DNA from 3 places in the Paenibacillus sp. MDMC362 genome. Region 1 is predicted to be linked to each of the others. Evidence: riboswitches for the same ligand, from Rfam matches in the RefSeq annotation. Region 1 holds a riboswitch; each other region holds the start of a gene.
What was found. A riboswitch is a leader RNA that binds a small molecule or an ion and turns the genes downstream of it on or off. The one in region 1 is predicted to bind ZMP and ZTP.
Positions count from the first base shown of each region.

Region 1 (6,010 bases):
ATACGATGTTCAGGCCTTCCTCGATCAGGGTATCGGCCAGCACTTTCGCGTTCTTCACGACATTCTCTGCATACGTCTTGAAAGACGGATCCAAGGCTTCGCCAAGCGCAACGGCTTTGGAAGCAATCACATGCATGAGCGGTCCGCCTTGGGAGCCGGGGAATACCGCTTTATCAATCGCTTGCGCCCAAGCTTTTTTGCACAGAATCATACCGCCGCGAGGTCCGCGAAGGGTCTTATGCGTCGTTGTCGTTACAAAATGGGCATGCGGAACCGGATTCGGATGAAGACCTGCCGCAACGAGTCCTGCAATATGAGCCATGTCCACCATGAACAACGCGCCTACGTCGTTCGCGATGGCAGCAAGCTTTTCAAAATCGATAATGCGAGGATAGGCACTTGCACCCGCGACGATCAGACGAGGGCGATGCTTGAATGCCGCTTTGCGGACTTCGTCGTAATCGATAAGGAACGTGTCTTCTTGCACGCCGTAGGCAACGAAATTGTACAGAAGGCCGGAAGCGTTAACCGGGCTTCCGTGAGTCAAATGGCCGCCGTGGGCCAGGTTCATGCCGAGCACGGTATCTCCAGGCTTCAGCGCTGCCAAATATACCGCCATGTTCGCTTGGGCACCGGAGTGCGGCTGAACGTTGGCATGCTCGGCTCCGAACAATTCTTTGGCGCGGTCACGGGCGATATCTTCCACGATATCCACACGCTCACAGCCACCGTAATAGCGTTTGCCAGGGTAGCCTTCCGCATATTTATTCGTCAGTACCGTCCCCATTGCTTCCATAACCGCTTCGCTGACAATATTCTCAGAGGCAATCAGCTCAATGTTGCTGCGTTGACGCTTCAGCTCCAAATCCATCGCTTCCAATACAGCCGGGTCACTCTTCCGCAAATGTTCCATCATGTTCATATCCTCCCAAATCAATCGTTATTTTTTCTTGCAAAATTAACACTACAAGTAGTCATCCTTAAAAAAGCGAGTTCTCAATCGAATCAATCGCACAGCGTGGAATCATCCCTCTGCTCGAGTCGGTACACCGCACGTTCTCCGCCGATCAGCTTGGGGCGAGTATAAGCCGCAGTAACACGCGCCTCCCCGATATAGCGCTCGGTCGGCCGGAACGGAACCGCCACTCTCCGCAAATGCATGCCGATCAGCGTCTCGCCGATATCAACACCGGCATGGGCTTCAATCGATTCCGCAAGGCAGGGCTCCTTCATGCTGCGGTAAGCTGCGGAAGCCATCGACCCGCCGGCACCCGGAATGGGAACTGCCGCCACTTCCGTCAAGCCCAGCCGCTCGAGCAGCTCGCGTTCCATCGCAAGCGCACGGTTCAGATGCTCACAGCATTGATAGGCCACCGCGAAACCGAATTCCGTTTGGACCTTGGCAATGCCCTGAAGGAGCTGCTGCGCCGTTTCAAGAGCGCCGCCCGTACCGATTCGACGCCCAACCACTTCACTGGTACTGGCTCCGATGACCAACACTTTACCCGGCCCTAAGACGGCCGCTTCGGCCAGTTCGCGGACAATACGCGCTGTCTGTTCGTTCAAGGAAACCTTGGAGATATCCGTCATGTCACAGTCCTCCCGATGATTTTTCACAGAAGATGCTTCAATCCCTTATCACGATAGCTGCAGCTGTATTACGCGCGTTCACTTATCGCGATTCATTCTTCAGGTAACGCTCCTCGATGGCCTTGATCTTGTTCACGCGGCCGACATGGCGCTCGCCATGACTGAAATCCGTCGTCAGCCATGCGCTGACGATTTCGCCAGCAAGTCCAGGACCGACGACACGCTCGCCCAGCGCAATCACGTTGCTGTCGTTATGCTCGCGCGTCGCTTTAGCTGAGAACACATCATGTGTCAGCGCGCAGCGAATGCCCGGCACCTTGTTGGCCGCAATGCTCATGCCGATCCCCGTACCGCAGATCAGGATGCCGCGGTCCGCTTCACCCGAGACGACCTTCTCGCACACCGGAAGGGCATAATCGGGATAATCCACGGAGTCGGAACAGCCGCAGCCCAGATCCTCCACCTCGTGTCCAAGACCCCGAATGACTTCCACGATTTCCTCTTTCAGACGAATGCCAGCATGATCCGTACCCAATGCAATTTTCATCTATCAAAAACCCCCTCGTATGTTCGCTTTTGCGTTTTAGCTTGTTCCATTATAACCCAAATCGGGCGCAAAAGACGAAAAAAGAGCAGTCGGCGCACGTATTGTGCTCCAAATGCTCTTTGCCCAGGCGACCGGCCGTATATTCCGATGCTCCATCGTGGTTTCATCCACTTCGTCGCCAGTTACACCGGATCATGTGTTTTTCAACTTCATCTTAAAGCAATACCATGCGAAAGGCAAGTGGCTTTTTAGCCCAATGGCAGGCTTCATATCACTAAAGGCTAGGTTAAGTTATGCCGATCCGCTTCGAGCTTGTCCAAAAGACGGAACAACGCCGTCCGTATCTCTGCGGCCGTGGCTTCATATTCCTCCCGCGAGCCCCCGAAAGGATCGGAGATATCGAAGCTCGGGATGCGTTGACGCAGCTCGATCAGACGCTCCCGGTCACGGTCGCTGACATCGTGGCCCAGAGACCTGGCCAGCTCAAGCGCTGCATACAGACTATCCTGCTCCCGCAGATCGTCCAGCACCCGGCGGTCATCCTCAACAAACTCTTTCAGCGTGTGCATCTTGTCCGCGGCGTACGGAAATTGCCTTATAGCATACTGCTTATGCGACTGGGTCAACGTCAGAATCAGGTCTGCCCACTCCACCAGATTCGCGGTCAACGGCTTGGACACCAAGCGTTCCTGGATATCCTGGTCTCGCAGTATGGATTCCGTATGATGGGACACCGGCATTCCGTCCACGGCCGAGACGCCGGCGGACTTCGTTTCCAGCGGAATGCCCCGTTGTTTGGCAAGCTTGCGCAGCATGCCTTCAGCCATTGGACTGCGGCAGGTGTTTCCCGTGCAGACAAACAATATATTTTTCACGGTCCGTTCCTCCCGTTCGTAGGTTCTTTGGGGTTATTGTAACAAATATTGCTTCAAAAAATAAACATGATGCCAAAGATAACCAAAATTAGTCCGCCGAGCATTTCGCCGTACTCCCCCAGCTTATTGCTTACCTGACGGCCAAGCAGCAAGCCGAGAATGGACAGCAAACCGCCCACCACCCCAAAGGAAGTCACGATAAACAGCACATCATCCACAAACATTCCGAGCGAAACGCCTACCGAGAAGGAGTCGATGCTGACGCTAAGCGAAAACAGCAGCATGCCTAAAAATGCGGTAGGTTGTATTCGCTGTCCTTCTCCGCCACGCCAGGCGTTATACATCATATGCCCGCCCAGCAAAAGCAGCAGCCCGCCGGCCGCAAGCCCTGTAACGTGGCCCAGTAACATGCCAACATAGCGGCCGGCAAATAAGCCCAGCAGCGGCATCAGCATATGAAACAATGCGATCATGAAGCTGATGCCCAGCATTTGGCCTAAGCGCATACCGCTTCTCAATCCAACACCGATTCCAAGCGAAAATGCGTCCAGTCCGAGAGCAACCGCCATCATTAGAATCGCCGCAAGCTGTCCCGATTGGACAGACGCCTCCAGCATGCCCATTCCCCCAAGTCCCATGGTCTTGTACACCATATGCGGACAAGGTGGAAATCATGCCAAAAGCGTTCATGCGGCAGCTTTAATTCACATCGATGATGTGGTGTCCCGCGGCCTTCAGCAGCCGGTTCATGATGGCTGCCCCGAGTCCTTGTTCCGGACATGCTTCGGCCAGGATGAAGGTGGCGCCTTCGTCATCGAACCGGCGCAAGCCGGCGTACAGCCGGCGGGCCGCTTCCTCCGGCGCGGCCAGGCTGCCGAGCGAGACGGCAACGTCCGCGCGGTAGTGACCGATGTGCTCGTCGAATGACAGCACGCCGGTCACCTCCCCGCGCCTGGCAGCCGCCTCAAGCTCGGCCGCGATGCGTGCCGACACCGCATCGGCACGCGGGCCCTGCACCACGCACATCGCACCCTTCGGTGCGTAGTGCGTGTACTTCATGCCCGGCGAGCGCGGCGCCGGGCTCTCCGCCTCCCCGGCGGCGCGGTGCAGCGCCGGGTCCATCCGCACGCTTGCCGCAACGGCGGCAAGCTGCTCGGCCGTGACGCCGCCCGGGCGGAGCACCGTGACGGCGCCGTCTTCCCCGACTTGCACCACCGTCGACTCGACGCCCACCCCGGCAGGGCCGCCGTCGAGGACGCCGTCGATCGCCCCGGCCAAATCCTCCAGGACATGGCTGGCCAGCGTCGGGCTTGGCCGACCGGATCGGTTCGCGCTCGGCGCAGCCAGCGGACGCCCGGCGGCGCTGATCAAAGCCAGCGCCACGTTGTGATCCGGCATCCGCACGGCAACGGTATCGAGCCCCGCCGTCACACGTGGGGATACAGCGCCCGGTTTAACGGGCAGCACCAGCGATAGCGGCCCAGGCCAGAACCTTGCCATCAGCGCCCTTTCCGTCTCATTCACATGACGGACCAAACCGTCAAGCTGAGTAAGCTCCGAAATATGCACGATCAATGGATTGTCCGACGGCCGGCCCTTCGCGGCAAACACACGCTCGACCGCTTCCGTGTTACCGGCATCTGCGCCAAGCCCGTAGACCGTTTCCGTCGGAAAAGCCACCGTTCCGCCCCGCTCCAGCACCTGCCCCGCTTCCTGCAGGGCCTGCTTCGCCTCCCTCTCCAAACTCAAGCTCTCCCTGGACAGCGAGTTCGATACATGCCATACCTGGGTTGAATTTGCAGCAGCCTGGCGGGAGCCGTTATCCTGCTGCTGACTAAGTTTCATGCCATTCCCGTTCTGTTCCATTCCTATCCCAAACTTTCTGTATATGAAATATATAAACTCCAACGCGTGTGTTGCTATGCCCCAAAATAAAAAGCGCTTTTCGTTCTTCAGTCCCGTGCCGGTTCCCACTCAAACCAGTCGCGCCAAAGAGAAAGCACTCTTCTAGGGTTGTTCAAAAAGTCCGCTTTTGATAAGAAAACCAATCGAGGTCAATTCAAGGACGAACGACCGCGATTTAAAGGTAGGTTTTCTTGCGATACAGAATTTCATCAGCGCAGCAAGATAACTTATAAATTCTATATCTAACACGAAGCGAATCAGGAAGCAGCTCGGCATCGAATCTAGAATTCAGCCGGGCCTAAGCAGATGCTTTCGATGGCGTTTGCTGAAAATCCACCTTTTTGAACACACTCTTCTACTTCAAAGTTTATCATACCCGATCAGGATTGAAAATCAACTCGCTTATAATCCTAAAACAAGCTTACCACCCAGTTCCAAATGCCAAGGAACATATCCCACAAGAAGAAGCGGACCTCCGGTTCACTGTCGCCTGCATTCTTCGGAGCTTCCTCTTGGGAAGCCTCGCCGGCTTCTGCTGAAACCGTTTGGATACCTGCATCAACAGGCTGAGCCGCCGCATCCCCGCTGCCACCATCGATGAAACAAAGCGGCGGGAACAAGACGCACCACCAGTTCTGCCCTTGACCTTCGCCTAACGTAATCCGCAGCGCATCGTAATCGCCGGCCGGATACACCGTGCCTCCGTATAACTTCGTCGGGAACGGCACAACGCCAAGCTCTACGGTGTAACTGTACGTAATCCCTCTCTTCTTCAACTCTTCACCCACCAATTGGCGGATTTCCGGAAGATGCTGCCGGGTTAATTCTTTGGCGTCTTCCAGGCTTTGCGGATTCTCCAGCTGCAGGACCCAGAGCTGCATTTGCTCAACGACCGAATCACGAATCTCTCTTTTGACCAGCTGATCGGACGGGCTATCGGAATTCGCCAGTATGCGAAGTCGTATCGATTCCTGAGGGATCGGACCGCCAACAACGGAAGCATCAATCTGCTGTCCCTCCCAAGCCATGATAACCATAAACATACAGGATAAGAGCACAACCATTTTTTTCACGATAATACGGAGGGTTTCAC
Region 1 covers NZ_QLYT01000035.1:13,583-19,592, forward strand. The annotation lists gene DP091_RS17820 (serine hydroxymethyltransferase) at 1-916, opposite strand, end outside; gene DP091_RS17825 (TIGR01440 family protein) at 1,006-1,590, opposite strand; gene rpiB (ribose 5-phosphate isomerase B) at 1,673-2,137, opposite strand; ZMP/ZTP riboswitch at 2,252-2,333, opposite strand; gene DP091_RS17835 (low molecular weight protein arginine phosphatase) at 2,419-3,012, opposite strand; gene DP091_RS17840 (manganese efflux pump MntP) at 3,066-3,629, opposite strand; gene DP091_RS17845 (L-threonylcarbamoyladenylate synthase) at 3,712-4,857, opposite strand; gene spoIIR (stage II sporulation protein R) at 5,328-6,010, opposite strand, start outside.

Region 2 (6,010 bases), on a different contig from region 1:
AGCGCTACCCATAATTTCATCTGCATTGTCGAATGCGTTCATATCTCCAAATACAGCAATGACTGCGGAAGAAGTTGAAACTTGCGTTTTGTTCCCTGGTGCAAGCTCTTCAAGCGTCGCTTTACCTTCCGGGCTATCAACGACAAGAAATCTCCAAGGCTGAAGATTAACGGATGACGGAGCCAAAGTCGCTTCTTCCAAAATTTCAGTCATTTCTTCACGGCTGATTTTGACCGATGGGTCGTATACCCGCACGGAGCGCCGGGAAGTAATAATTTCTTTATAATTATTGTTTAGGGAAGTTACAGTCATGATATTCTCTCCTTTAATCTCTATAAGTTAATTGGTCTTACTTGGTTCTTTCATTTGTTGAATTTGGCTGTTCAGTTTCTGTAGTGTTTGAACAAACGCAAGTCGCTCTGATTCCGTAAGGTCTGCCTGCAGTTCCTCCATAAAACGATCTTTCTCTGCCTTAAAAGCTGCTACTTTACTTTTGCCCGCTTCAGTTAGCTGTACCAACGTAATCCGGTTGTCATTCTCACATCTGGTTCGGAGAAGTATTCCTTCCGCTTCCAGCTGCTGAACATGACGGGTCACCGCGGCTGGATCAATAGACACTGCCTTCTGCAGATCCGATTGGCTAATTTGGCCCCCCGTCAGTTTGCATAGGAGTTCGAGCCGATTGGGGCTAACTCCAGCACATCGTTCAAACCGGGTCGAAATATGCTTGTTTAAATGCATTAGCAAATACAGCAGGTCTTCCGTATGGCACGTAGCGATTATAAAGACCCCCTTCAATTCATTGACTCGTCAATGTTTGATGGGTCAATCATATACTTTTGTTTTCTGAAAATCAAGTCTTTTGCATAAAAAACTGAATCGGATTTCATGTATAATAGAAAGTAGTTTCCTAATTCATAGAGTTGAGGAAAGATAGTTATTCATGGAGAATGTAATGCTAACGCATGAACAACATAAATCAGGAGGACAAGGTTATGGCAAAAGCAAAAGTTCCCAAGAGACCCACTAGAGATGAGTTTGTACTGGAAGAGCTCGGAAATCAGCTTACGGAAGCTTACCAGGAGGAATCGGTCATCGTACTGACGGTCTGGGGATGGGAAGAAGCAGTCCGCGGACAAATCGATCAAATGGACTCCCGCACAGGGAAGGTGCACATGAAAGAAAATGGCGTCATTACGAAGGTTCCTTTTATGGATATTATGGAAGTGAATTATCCCAGGGACTAATTGGAATTATATCGAAAAAGGAGATCCTGCGAGGATCTCCTTTAGTTTATCTCTGTCTAACTATAACCATCTATTCGCTGTCATTGTACCACGCCACTGAGCAAGCTTTCCCACTCCTGAACGATGTGGTTTTTGTCCAGACGATGGCCGATCAGCGTAAGATATCCACGTTGAAGCTGCAGCTTGCTTGGCTTACATTCAAGCTGTGAACCCGCCCACTGAACTAGAGAGGGACCCGTCGAGAGCTGGATGTAGCCTTTGGCCCGAATCAGGCTGGAGCCAAGTGCAGCGAGAAACGTCTCGATCGCGCTCAACTGAAGCGGGAAGGGGGATGGAGCAGATAAGGTCAAAGTATCCATGCCCGTGAAGGATGTGCTGCGGTGTCCAGACTCTTCTCCGTGCAGATGGCTATGGTGGTCATTGGCAGGTCTCTCTGGCTGGTGATGCGCATGCTTGCTGTGATCACTAGTCAACGGTGTGTCTTGCGTACGATCCGCAAGATTCCCTGGCTTCCCTTGCGAAGGTGGAAACGAATGGCTCGGGTCCTTAGAGGGCTCAAGCTGAAGCTGTAGCGTCGAAAACACTTCATTTTCATCCAAACGGCTGTAGTCGGTTACGGCCAGACTTGCCGCCGTGTTTATTTTTCTGATGGAGGTCATGACTTTGTTGATCTGTTTATCATCGCATTCCCCCGCCTTGTTAAGGATAATCATATCCGCGAAGCTAATCTGTCCCCGCAGGGTGCGCACCAGTTCACGACTGGATGCAAAGAAGCTGTTGTACTCGAGGAATTTGCTGCAGTCGGCCAAGGCAATTTTGCGCTGGATTGAGATTCGATCAGCCAGGGACGGATCCTGCAGATCCTCAAGAATCTGTTCAGGATTCGCCACGCCGGTCGTTTCGATGAATATGAGATCCGGCTTCTGATCGAACAGGGTTTGTAATGCTTGACCCATCTCGTCTCGCCTGGTGCAGCAGATACATCCGTCGAGCAGCTTCTCAATCGGAAGATCGGGGATTTGGCCGGAAACCGTATCGCCATCCACATCTTGTTCGCCCATCTCATTCATAAGCACGGCGGTTCTCCACTGCCGCTTGGCGGCATATTCCAGCAGTCTGAGCAGCAGCGTGGTTTTGCCGCTTCCCAAAAATCCGCTTATCAATACAACGGGTATCTTGTTCATTTATTTGTTACCTCCTTGGTCGGGGTTATCGAATACAGCTCGTCAAACTCTGCGACGGAGTCCGGATTCGTGAAAATGTAAGGGGATGCCGGCTGCTCGATCGGCTGAATCTGCTTCGCTTGAATTTGCAGAGTCTCTTTACCATTTAAGGTGGCTACCTGGATCGTGCCATCAATCTGGACCCACGTATCATTTGCGAACGACGCAGCATTCGTGCCGCGCACAAGAACCCCGAACGGTACGGCGTCGGCGGTGCAGCACATCACGAGGAATCGGCTGACGGCAAAGGTATCCTCATTCATATGTCCGTCGCGGAAGACGAAACCTTGCACCGAGATGGTTTTTCCTTGAAAATGCTCCTTGTACATATCCATGGCCCCGACAGTTTCCGAGAAAATGTCCGGTTCTACCTTAATGACGGGCAGCGAATATAAGCGCTTGGCAAGCTCTGCAAACTCCACACTATAGATGTCCTTGGCAACGAATCGTTCGTTCAAAGCGATATTTTCATCTGCCCCTTGATCCAAACCGGGTAATCGATTATCCGTCCCTGAAAAGGCGGACGTGTTGCGGTCATCGGTTTTACGCCGTACATCGGGATTCGGATAGGTGTAGATCATTCCTTTTTTGGATGCCATATCGCTGCCCAAGGCTTGGTCCGGCAGGAGCAGGCCAAACAGCAGCGGCACCGAGAATAACCCGTATACCGTTACGTTTTTGACAAGGCCGGTAGGCAGAGGGTGCTCGCAATCACACACCTCTCCGGAATCGCCCGAAAGAGAATGCCACATCATTCCGAATGCAATGAACAACAAGGGAACCGGGCAGAGAAGCAGCAGGGTCTGCATATGAGGCGCAAGGTAATATTCGAGCGAATCTGAAGCATTCAGATGCATGATATAAGCGGCGAGAGCCGCAACAAGCAGCGACCGGAGCATATAGTGAATCCGTATCCTCAAACTGGACTTCATTCTCCCAATCACCTCCAATCTCAAGCGGATACCTGATGATCCTACACGGTCCCGGTAATCTCGTTTGGTTTTTCGTCAATCTTTTATCCTTAGGCAGCTATCCACCCAAGAGTGCGTTGACGGCTACAGAGCCGATAAAGACAAGCGTCATCACCAGCAGGCTTAAACCGATCACGAATTTAGTCTTGAAAGTAGTCGACAGCATAAGCAAGCTTTTGAAATCCAGCATCGGGCCGAGCACGAGGAAGGATACGAGCGGACCTACGGTGAAGGTGTGCGTGAACGCCGATGCCACAAATGCATCCGAAGTCGAGCAGAGGGACAGAATGAAAGCAAACCCCATCATGAACAGGTAAGAAGCGGCGGGACCGTTCCCCAATGCCAGCAGCTCTTCTCTAGGAATGAAGGATTGGATGCAGGCTGTCAGGAATGCGCCAAGAACCAGGTATTTGCCCATTTCGATCAATTCGTCCCCGGCGTGGACAAACAGACTTCTCCAGGTTTTGGGATGCTCGTGCAGCTTGCGTTGACCAACGGCCGAATTTTGTTCGGAAAACTCTTGTAAGGAACGCTTGAGCGGGTTGTTCCTAGAAAATACATAGACAAGCAAACCTACCGTTACCGCGACTGCAAAAGCCAGTCCCATCCGGCCGATCGTTACCTCGGGATGTGAACGGAAGGCCATGATCGTCGCAGCGAACACAATGGGGTTCAGGATAGGCCCGCTGAGAATAAAGGTTACAGCGATGTAGGCAGGCATCCCCTTAAGCATCAATCTTCGGACGACCGGGATCATCCCGCATTCACAGATGGGAAAAACGATCCCCAGCATGGAAGCGAACAGGACGCCGATGACCGGATTTTTGGGCGTGATCCGACGCACCCACTGTTCTTTAACGAACAGCTGGAGAAGGGACGACAGCAGCACTCCAAGCAGCACAAAAGGAAGCGCCTCAAGGAAAATGCCCGTAAAAACCGTTTTTACCTGCTGTATGTCACGGCTTGATATTAGACCTGAATCGTTCTGCAGCCATATCGTCAAGACCGGTATCACGAAGACAAGCGGAATCATGAAGGGCAGCATTTTGAAGATTACCGGATTTTTCATTCGGGCCTCCTGGAGCGAATTGTTCTTAGGACATTCTATGCTTGTACCATCGGCAACATACTAGATTCTTGCAAATTAATCAAAAGAATTACGATTTAACACGTCAACTTCATGACCGGTAGCGCGAAGTCCAAAGTCGTGGTATATTTAAAAAAGTTATCTGTGTGTTACTGGCGTAGCTTGGGGTACCAAGAGGGAGCACATAGGATCATATGCCGTACGCCTGGGCAAGAGGTAAGGAGACGATCAGTCGCCTTGCCTCTTTATGTTTTTTAATACAATGGCGAAGGAGCGGATTAGCATGAGTAAGGAACCCGTAATTTTGGATGGAAAAAAGGTATCCGATGATATTAAGGATAAGCTGGCGGTGAAGGTACAGGAATTGAAGCAGCACGGGATAACGCCTTGTCTGGCAACGATTCTAGTTGGCGATGATCCAGCTTCGGCGACCTATGTGCGGATGAAGGGAAATGCTTGCGAGCGCCTTGGCATCATATCCAAGAAAGTGGTGCTGGAGACATCGACATCGACCGAGGAGCTGCTCGCCGCGATACAAGAGCTGAACGAGGATCCGAATGTCCACGGTATTCTGCTCCAGCATCCGGTGCCGCATCATATCGATGAACGGGCGGCTTTTGATGCCATAGCCATTGAAAAAGACGTGGATGGTGTGACCACGCTCGGTTTCTCGCAAAATGCGTTTGGTTTTGCCGATTATCCGTCTTGTACGCCTGCCGCGATTATTGCGATTATGGATTATTATGATCTGCCGATCGAAGGGAAGCATGCCGTGGTGGTCGGACGCAGTCCGATTCTGGGTAAGCCGGTATCAATGATGCTGCTCAATCGCAATGCTACCGTTACGATCTGCCACTCGAGAACGAAGAACCTCGGGGAGCTTGTGTCCCAGGCGGATATCGTGGTTGCGGCCGTAGGCAAGCCTAATTTCATTCAGGGGAACTGGATTAAGCCGGGAGCCGTTGTATTGGATGCCGGCTACAATAAAGGGAATATCGGCGACTGCGATTATGAAGCCTGCGCAAAGGTGGCATCTGCGATTACACCGGTACCGGCAGGTGTCGGCCCCGTTACGATTGCTACATTGCTGAAGCATACCGTCGAATCGGCCGAGCGAACCGTGCAAGCCTAAGGGAAATCCATAGACCATTTGTTTATGAATGAAGGGTGCGCCGATGAATTGTCCCCTTCGAATCGTTTACTTTCTAGCAAGAGCCTGGAACTTGGAAAAGATATGGTTCCTGCCATAATAGGCTTGGAGTCCCCATTTCACGGATTCCTGGACGTCATGGTATAGTTAGGAAAAAAGCGAAACGAAGGGGAGAGATTCATGCACAAACGAAACATGATCCATTGTACTGCCCAACTAGGAGCTGTGGAGGACCATCTGTTCGTTGCAGCGCCGCAAGCGGCTCTCGGGAGCACCGAATGAAGAACACGATTGCAGATATTGCCAAAAAAGCCGGAGTCGCCAAAAGCACG
Region 2 covers NZ_QLYT01000063.1:3,342-9,351, forward strand. The annotation lists gene DP091_RS26310 (nitroreductase family protein) at 1-312, opposite strand, end outside; gene DP091_RS26315 (MarR family winged helix-turn-helix transcriptional regulator) at 340-741, opposite strand; gene DP091_RS26320 (YolD-like family protein) at 996-1,247, shown strand; gene DP091_RS26325 (CobW family GTP-binding protein) at 1,328-2,431, opposite strand; gene DP091_RS26330 (TIGR03943 family putative permease subunit) at 2,428-3,402, opposite strand; gene DP091_RS26335 (permease) at 3,500-4,510, opposite strand; ZMP/ZTP riboswitch at 4,667-4,746, shown strand; gene DP091_RS26340 (bifunctional 5,10-methylenetetrahydrofolate dehydrogenase/5,10-methenyltetrahydrofolate cyclohydrolase) at 4,812-5,660, shown strand; gene DP091_RS26345 (LacI family DNA-binding transcriptional regulator) at 5,957-6,010, shown strand, end outside.
Region 2: it holds a riboswitch for ZMP and ZTP, as region 1 does, so the genes downstream of both, DP091_RS26340 (bifunctional 5,10-methylenetetrahydrofolate dehydrogenase/5,10-methenyltetrahydrofolate cyclohydrolase) here and rpiB (ribose 5-phosphate isomerase B) in region 1, are expected to answer to the same signal.

Region 3 (6,010 bases), on a different contig from region 1:
ATTTAAGCGGAGCAGGATTCGACTCTTCGAACAGCTTTTGAATATAGGGAAACAGCTTGTTAAACTCGACCTCGGAACAGAAGAAATTCCCTTGGGCTGCTAATCGAAACACCTGAAGGAAATCCTCGGTATTCATATTAGCCGACGCCAGTATACCACCAGAGGCTCCATGAACAAGCATTTCATAAAAGAGAGCATCATTACCGCATAGAACGGGCTTCGTATCGTATGGGGATAAGCTTCTCAAAAGCTCTGTGCTTGCCGTGCTGTCTTTCATCCCGATCACCCCGGGTATCTCCATGATTCTTCTTATGGCATCAACAGGTAGCCGGATTCCGGTACGCGAAGGAACCTCGTATAAAATAACGGGGATTCCGATTTCGGCCACCCTTCGAAAATGATGGAGGATGCCGTCGATCGAAGGGCGACTGTAATACGGCGTGACGACCAATACCGCATCAGCACCGATCTGGCCAGCCAGTTCCGTTCGCTTCATACTGGATACCGTATCGTTCGTACCGGTACCAATGATGAGCGGCAATCGTCGTTCGTCCAGACTCCTCCGTGTTTCTTCCACGATCTGTACGACTTCCTTCCAAGCTACAGTGGGCGCTTCACCGGTCGTTCCGTTGATAACCAATCCCTGAATATCACAGGATAACAAATTCTTTAAATAACGATGATAAGACGGAAGATCCAGTTCGTAATCCTGTGTAAAGGGAGTGATCACTGGAACATACACGCCATGCAGTTCTTGCTGACTCAGCATAATCTTTCCTCCAATTCGTGAGTGATGGCTATACTTTAACATAGGAAATAAAATCGGAGTTATCTATAATAATAGATAATTATTATCAATATTATTGATAAGGAGACAGCGATGGAACTTATTTATCTGCATACCTTCAGAGAGGTTGCGATTCGCCAGAGCTTTACGAAAGCCGCGGATGTGTTGGGTTATGCCCAATCCAGTGTAACCACCCAGATTCAAAAGCTGGAGAAGGAATACGGCGTCAAGCTGTTCGAGCGATATGGCAGAGGCTTGCGCCTGACGAAGTCCGGCGAGGAGCTGTTCAAGTATGCCGTTCAAATGCTGGATCTGTTCCAGCAGTCGAAGGAAAAGCTGACCAAGCAAGGTGGAGGAACTTTATCGATCGGAACGATAGATTCGCTGGCCGCTTATTTTCTTCCGTCCGTCATTCACAAACTGAAACAAAGGCATGAGGATCTTGTCATCCGCTTACAACCGGATCGTGAAGATAGCATCCTCAGTAAGGTGAGAGAGGGCGAGTACGATCTCGGTCTTATTTTGGATCATAAACCGGAGGATTCCTCCTTGAATTGGATCCCCATTCGGGAAGAACCCCTCCTGCTGATTGTCCATCCGGATCATCCCCTTCGTGTTGAACCCGTCATAGAGTTAGAACACCTGGCAGATGCCGAATGGATTATGCCCGAGGATAGCTGTAATTATCGCATGATGTTGGAAAAGGTGCTGCGTGCCAGCGGAGTTCCAATGCGAATAGGCCTGGAATTGGGCAATCCAGAGGCGATCAAGAGATATGTGATGTCCGGTACAGGTATTTCATTATTGCCACAGATGGTAGCAGAGGAGGAAATCAGGCGTGGTGAGCTTGCGATTCTTCCCTTTGCCCATTCTGACATTCAACTGGACATTCAGTTGGTAATCCACCCCAAGAAGTGGCTGTCGCAATCGCTGAAGGATACAATCGATATGCTGAAGTCTAAATCCTGATGTCGCCTAACGGTGATATTGCAATTAACGGGAAGATTAAGTATGATTTAAATAACAATGTATAGGTTTGTGTGTGACTGGCGTAGCATGGGGGACCATGAGGGAGCACACAGATGACGACGGCCGTACGCCTGGGCAGAGGTAAGGGAAGCTTATTTTCCTTACCTCTTTATTATTTTCTGCTTTTTTTTATAAGTCTCTGAAACTACGAAAAGGGGATAAAACAACGATGTTAAAAACGAAGAAAATACTGCTGCTAGGATCGGGAGAACTGGGAAAAGAAGTCGTGATTGAGGCCCAAAGACTGGGTGTTGAAACCGTAGCCGTCGATCGTTATGCCGACGCTCCGGCCATGCATGTTGCCGATCACAGCCATGTCATCGATATGCTGGATAGGGAGAAATTACGCGCCATCATTGAGCTGGAGAAGCCGGACCTGATCGTACCCGAAATCGAGGCGCTCGCTACTTCGGAGCTGGTTAGACTGGAGGAAGAGGGGTACCGGGTTATTCCAACTGCCAGAGCTGCGAAGCTTACGATGGATCGTGAAGGGATTCGCCGGTTGGCTTCCGAGGAGTTGGGACTGCCTACTGCGGGCTATCGATTTGCCGATACTTATGAGGAGTTTAAACGGGCTGTCCTGGACATGGGTTTTCCGTGCGTAATTAAACCGCTGATGAGTTCTTCAGGCAAAGGCCAGAGTGTATGCCGCTTAGAAGGGGACATCGAGTCCTGCTGGAACATCGCCATGGAAGGCGGCCGCGTGCAGAACGGCAGAGTGATCATTGAGGAATTCATTGCATTCCAGTCAGAGATCACGCTTCTGACCGTTCGCTCCGTCAATGGCACAAGCTTCTGTGCGCCAATCGGTCATATTCAGGAGAGCGGGGACTATATCGAATCCTGGCAGCCGCACAACATGTCCGAAGAGCAAGTGGAGGAAGCTAAATATATTGCAAGGACGATTACCGACGAGCTTGGCGGATATGGATTGTTTGGTGTTGAATTGTTCCTTGCCGCGGATAAAGTGTATTTTAGCGAGGTGTCTCCGCGACCGCATGATACCGGCTTGGTTACGCTGGTGACGCAAAATTTATCTGAGTTCGCGCTTCACGTCCGTGCCATTCTTGGGTTTCCGATCCCGGAGATCGAATTGATAACGCCGGGAGCCAGCCGTCCGCTGAAAGCAGCGCGAGAGCTGGAGAACTACACAATTACCGGTGCCGAGCAAGCACTGGCTGTTCCGAATACGCAGCTGCGCATTTTTGGGAAACCGGTGACCAAGGTTGGAAGACGAGTCGCAGTTGCGTTGTCAACCGCCGGCACAGTAGAGGAAGCGCGGGTGCGTGCGAAGCAGGCTCTGGATAAGCTAGCTGTTGAAGAAGCATAAACAATCCCGACTCAAAAGGTCAGCCGATTTGCCGGTTGATCTTTTTTTATTGAAATGACTTCGCCGATCAAAATCCGGTGTGAACCGTTCAGACCATAGGGAATTGGTATCGTTATGATTTTGGATGATAAATATGCAGAAATTTATGTTCTTTCATGATAAGATACACAAGAATACAAACGACCTTCACCCATTATAATGTTTTCAAGGTGCTGCTCTATATAGGCACAGTTAAATCGTTATATTATCAAAATAAATAGATGAGAAAACGTTTATGACGGCATAGGAGAATCTACATGAGAGACATGACGCAAGGAAGTCCGATCAAGCTGATCATCATGTTTACGATCCCGCTTTTGATCGGAAATATTTTCCAACAATTTTATAATATGGCGGATACCCTGATTGTGGGGCGCACCATTGGTGTGAACGCACTTGCGGCAGTCGGATCGACGGGAAGTATTTTGTTTTTTGTCATTGGCTTTGCCCAAGGCTTGACGGCAGGTTTATCCATCATAACGGCGCAGCGTTTTGGCGCCAAGGATATCGCGGGCGTTCGCAAAAGCGTGGGAACGAGTATATGGATTAGCCTTGTATTCACGGTTGTTCTGACCATTGTGAGTGTCATATTCACAAGGCCTGTCCTCGTCATGATGAACACGCCGGCGGAAATTCTGGATGATGCTTATTCGTATTTAATCGTCATTAACTGGGGTGTTGGCGCAGCCGTGCTGTTCAACCTGCTGGCGAACCTGCTCAGAGCGCTTGGGGACAGTCGGACACCGCTTCTATTCTTGGTGGTCGCAAGCATTCTGAACATCGTACTCGACCTGTTATTTATTCTCGTATTTAAGATGGGAGTAGCCGGAGCGGGGCTTGCCACGGTAATATCGCAGCTGTTCTCCTGCCTGCTCTGCTTGTTATACATTCATAAAAAGGTTCCGCTTCTGCAGTTTAAGAATGCCGATTGGTCCATCGATTGGAAGTTTATTCGGCAGCATATGTGGGTCGGTTTCCCGATGGGCTTCCAAGCCTCCATCATTGCGATCGGAGCCATCATTCTGCAGATTACGCTTAACGGTCTCGGAGCAACAGCGGTAGCCGCATATACTGCGGCTCAGAAGATTGATATGCTCGCTACGCAGCCCATGAGTTCCTTTGGCATCACGATGGCGACTTTTGCAGCCCAGAACTTCGGCGCGAATCGCATAGACCGCATCAAGCTTGGAGTTAAACAATGCCTATGGGTCTCGGGATCATTCAGCATCGCCGTGGGGCTGCTGGTGATATTCGCCGGTCCTGCAGCCGTCAGCCTCTTTGTCGGTCAAGGACAGGAAGAATTGCTGTCCCTTAGCAGGCTGTATTTCTTATCGAACGGAAGCACCTATTTGCTTCTGTCGCTGTTGTTCATCTACCGCTTCACGCTGCAGGGATTGGGACAGAGCTTTATCCCAACTGTAGCCGGCATCATGGAACTGATCATGCGGGTACTGGCTGCCATCTTCCTGACCGCGCAGATCGGATTCCTCGGCGCAAGCCTGGCGAACCCGCTGGCTTGGCTCGGAGCCGTCATCCCGCTCGGCATTGCCTACTACCTGAGCATTAAAAGGTTAAGTACGCCTGCTGCTCCCGTCTCCATACCGGTCCAGGCTTAAGATTTTATGCAATCGAGTTCAGAACGAATCATGACTTAACGAACAGAAATCACTCTGTTGTTCAAGAGCCATGCATTCGTTCTTTTTTTTGCCTCAAACAGCGTGAAATGAAGCATTCCAAACTTGGATGGGCCGCGGTAAGATCACATTAGATTCTTTTAACTAATTTGACAGATAAGAACAGGAGGGATTGCCTTGTATAAAGTGCTGCTAGTGGACGATGAAGCCGACGTAAGAGAGGGACTCGTGCAGGAAATCCAGTGGGGAGCCTGCGGATTCACGATCGAGGGAACGGCGGAGAACGGGAGAGAGGCCGTGGAGCTTGCGGAGCGGTTGGAGCCGGATGTTGTCATTACCGATATCAGTATGCCGTTTCAGGATGGGCTCCAGCTGGCCTCATGGCTCAGGGAGTTCCAGCCGCTGTGCAAAATCGTGATCTTAACCGGATACGATGAATTTGATTATGCCCGTCAAGCGATTACGCTCAGCGTGGACGAGTATTTGCTTAAACCTTTCTCAGCCGAAAGCTTTATGGAGCTATTGAGGAAGATCAAGGACAAGATTGATGTGGAGGTTGCAGAGCGCGAGGATGTGCGCCAGTTGAAGGAGCATTACCGCACGAGCTTACCATTGCTTCGGGAATCGTTTCTTGCGTCGCTGCTCACTCGGAAATTGCCCCGCTCGATTATGGAGGAGAAGATTCGAAATTACGAATTATCTTTGAATGGAGGTTGTTACCTGGCTGCGGTTATGGCATTATATCCCGCTTCGGTTGATAAGGAGCAAACCTCCTCAGCCTCCCTGCGCCATTCTGGAGACCTGGATTTAATGCTGCATGCCATGCTGAACATTGCCAAGGAGCTCCTGGATTCCTTATTTCTTGTAAGCGCATTCATATATCAGGATAGCATTGTGCTGCTGATTGCGAACGATGAGAAGGAGGACGATGCGTGGTTTAGCGAGCTGCAGATGACGCTTGACCGCTTATTAAAAAGCATTCTTCATTATTTGAAGCTGCCGGTTACGATTGGCGTGGGCTCACAGGTGGAGAATCTGTCAGACCTTAAGCTTTCCTATCAGGGTGCGCTGCTGGCGCTCGACTACCGGTTGATTCTTGGTGCCGAGAAAGTCCTTTTCATTGATGATGTCGAGCGTCCGAGACCGGAGGGGGTTCGTCTGGATGAATTAAAGGAGCAAGCGCTGATCCGC
Region 3 covers NZ_QLYT01000018.1:7,419-13,428, reverse strand. The annotation lists gene dapA (4-hydroxy-tetrahydrodipicolinate synthase) at 1-769, opposite strand, end outside; gene DP091_RS09730 (LysR family transcriptional regulator) at 881-1,756, shown strand; ZMP/ZTP riboswitch at 1,820-1,900, shown strand; gene purT (phosphoribosylglycinamide formyltransferase 2) at 1,986-3,146, shown strand; gene DP091_RS09720 (MATE family efflux transporter) at 3,443-4,801, shown strand; gene DP091_RS09715 (response regulator) at 4,997-6,010, shown strand, end outside.
Region 3: it holds a riboswitch for ZMP and ZTP, as region 1 does, so the genes downstream of both, purT (phosphoribosylglycinamide formyltransferase 2) here and rpiB (ribose 5-phosphate isomerase B) in region 1, are expected to answer to the same signal.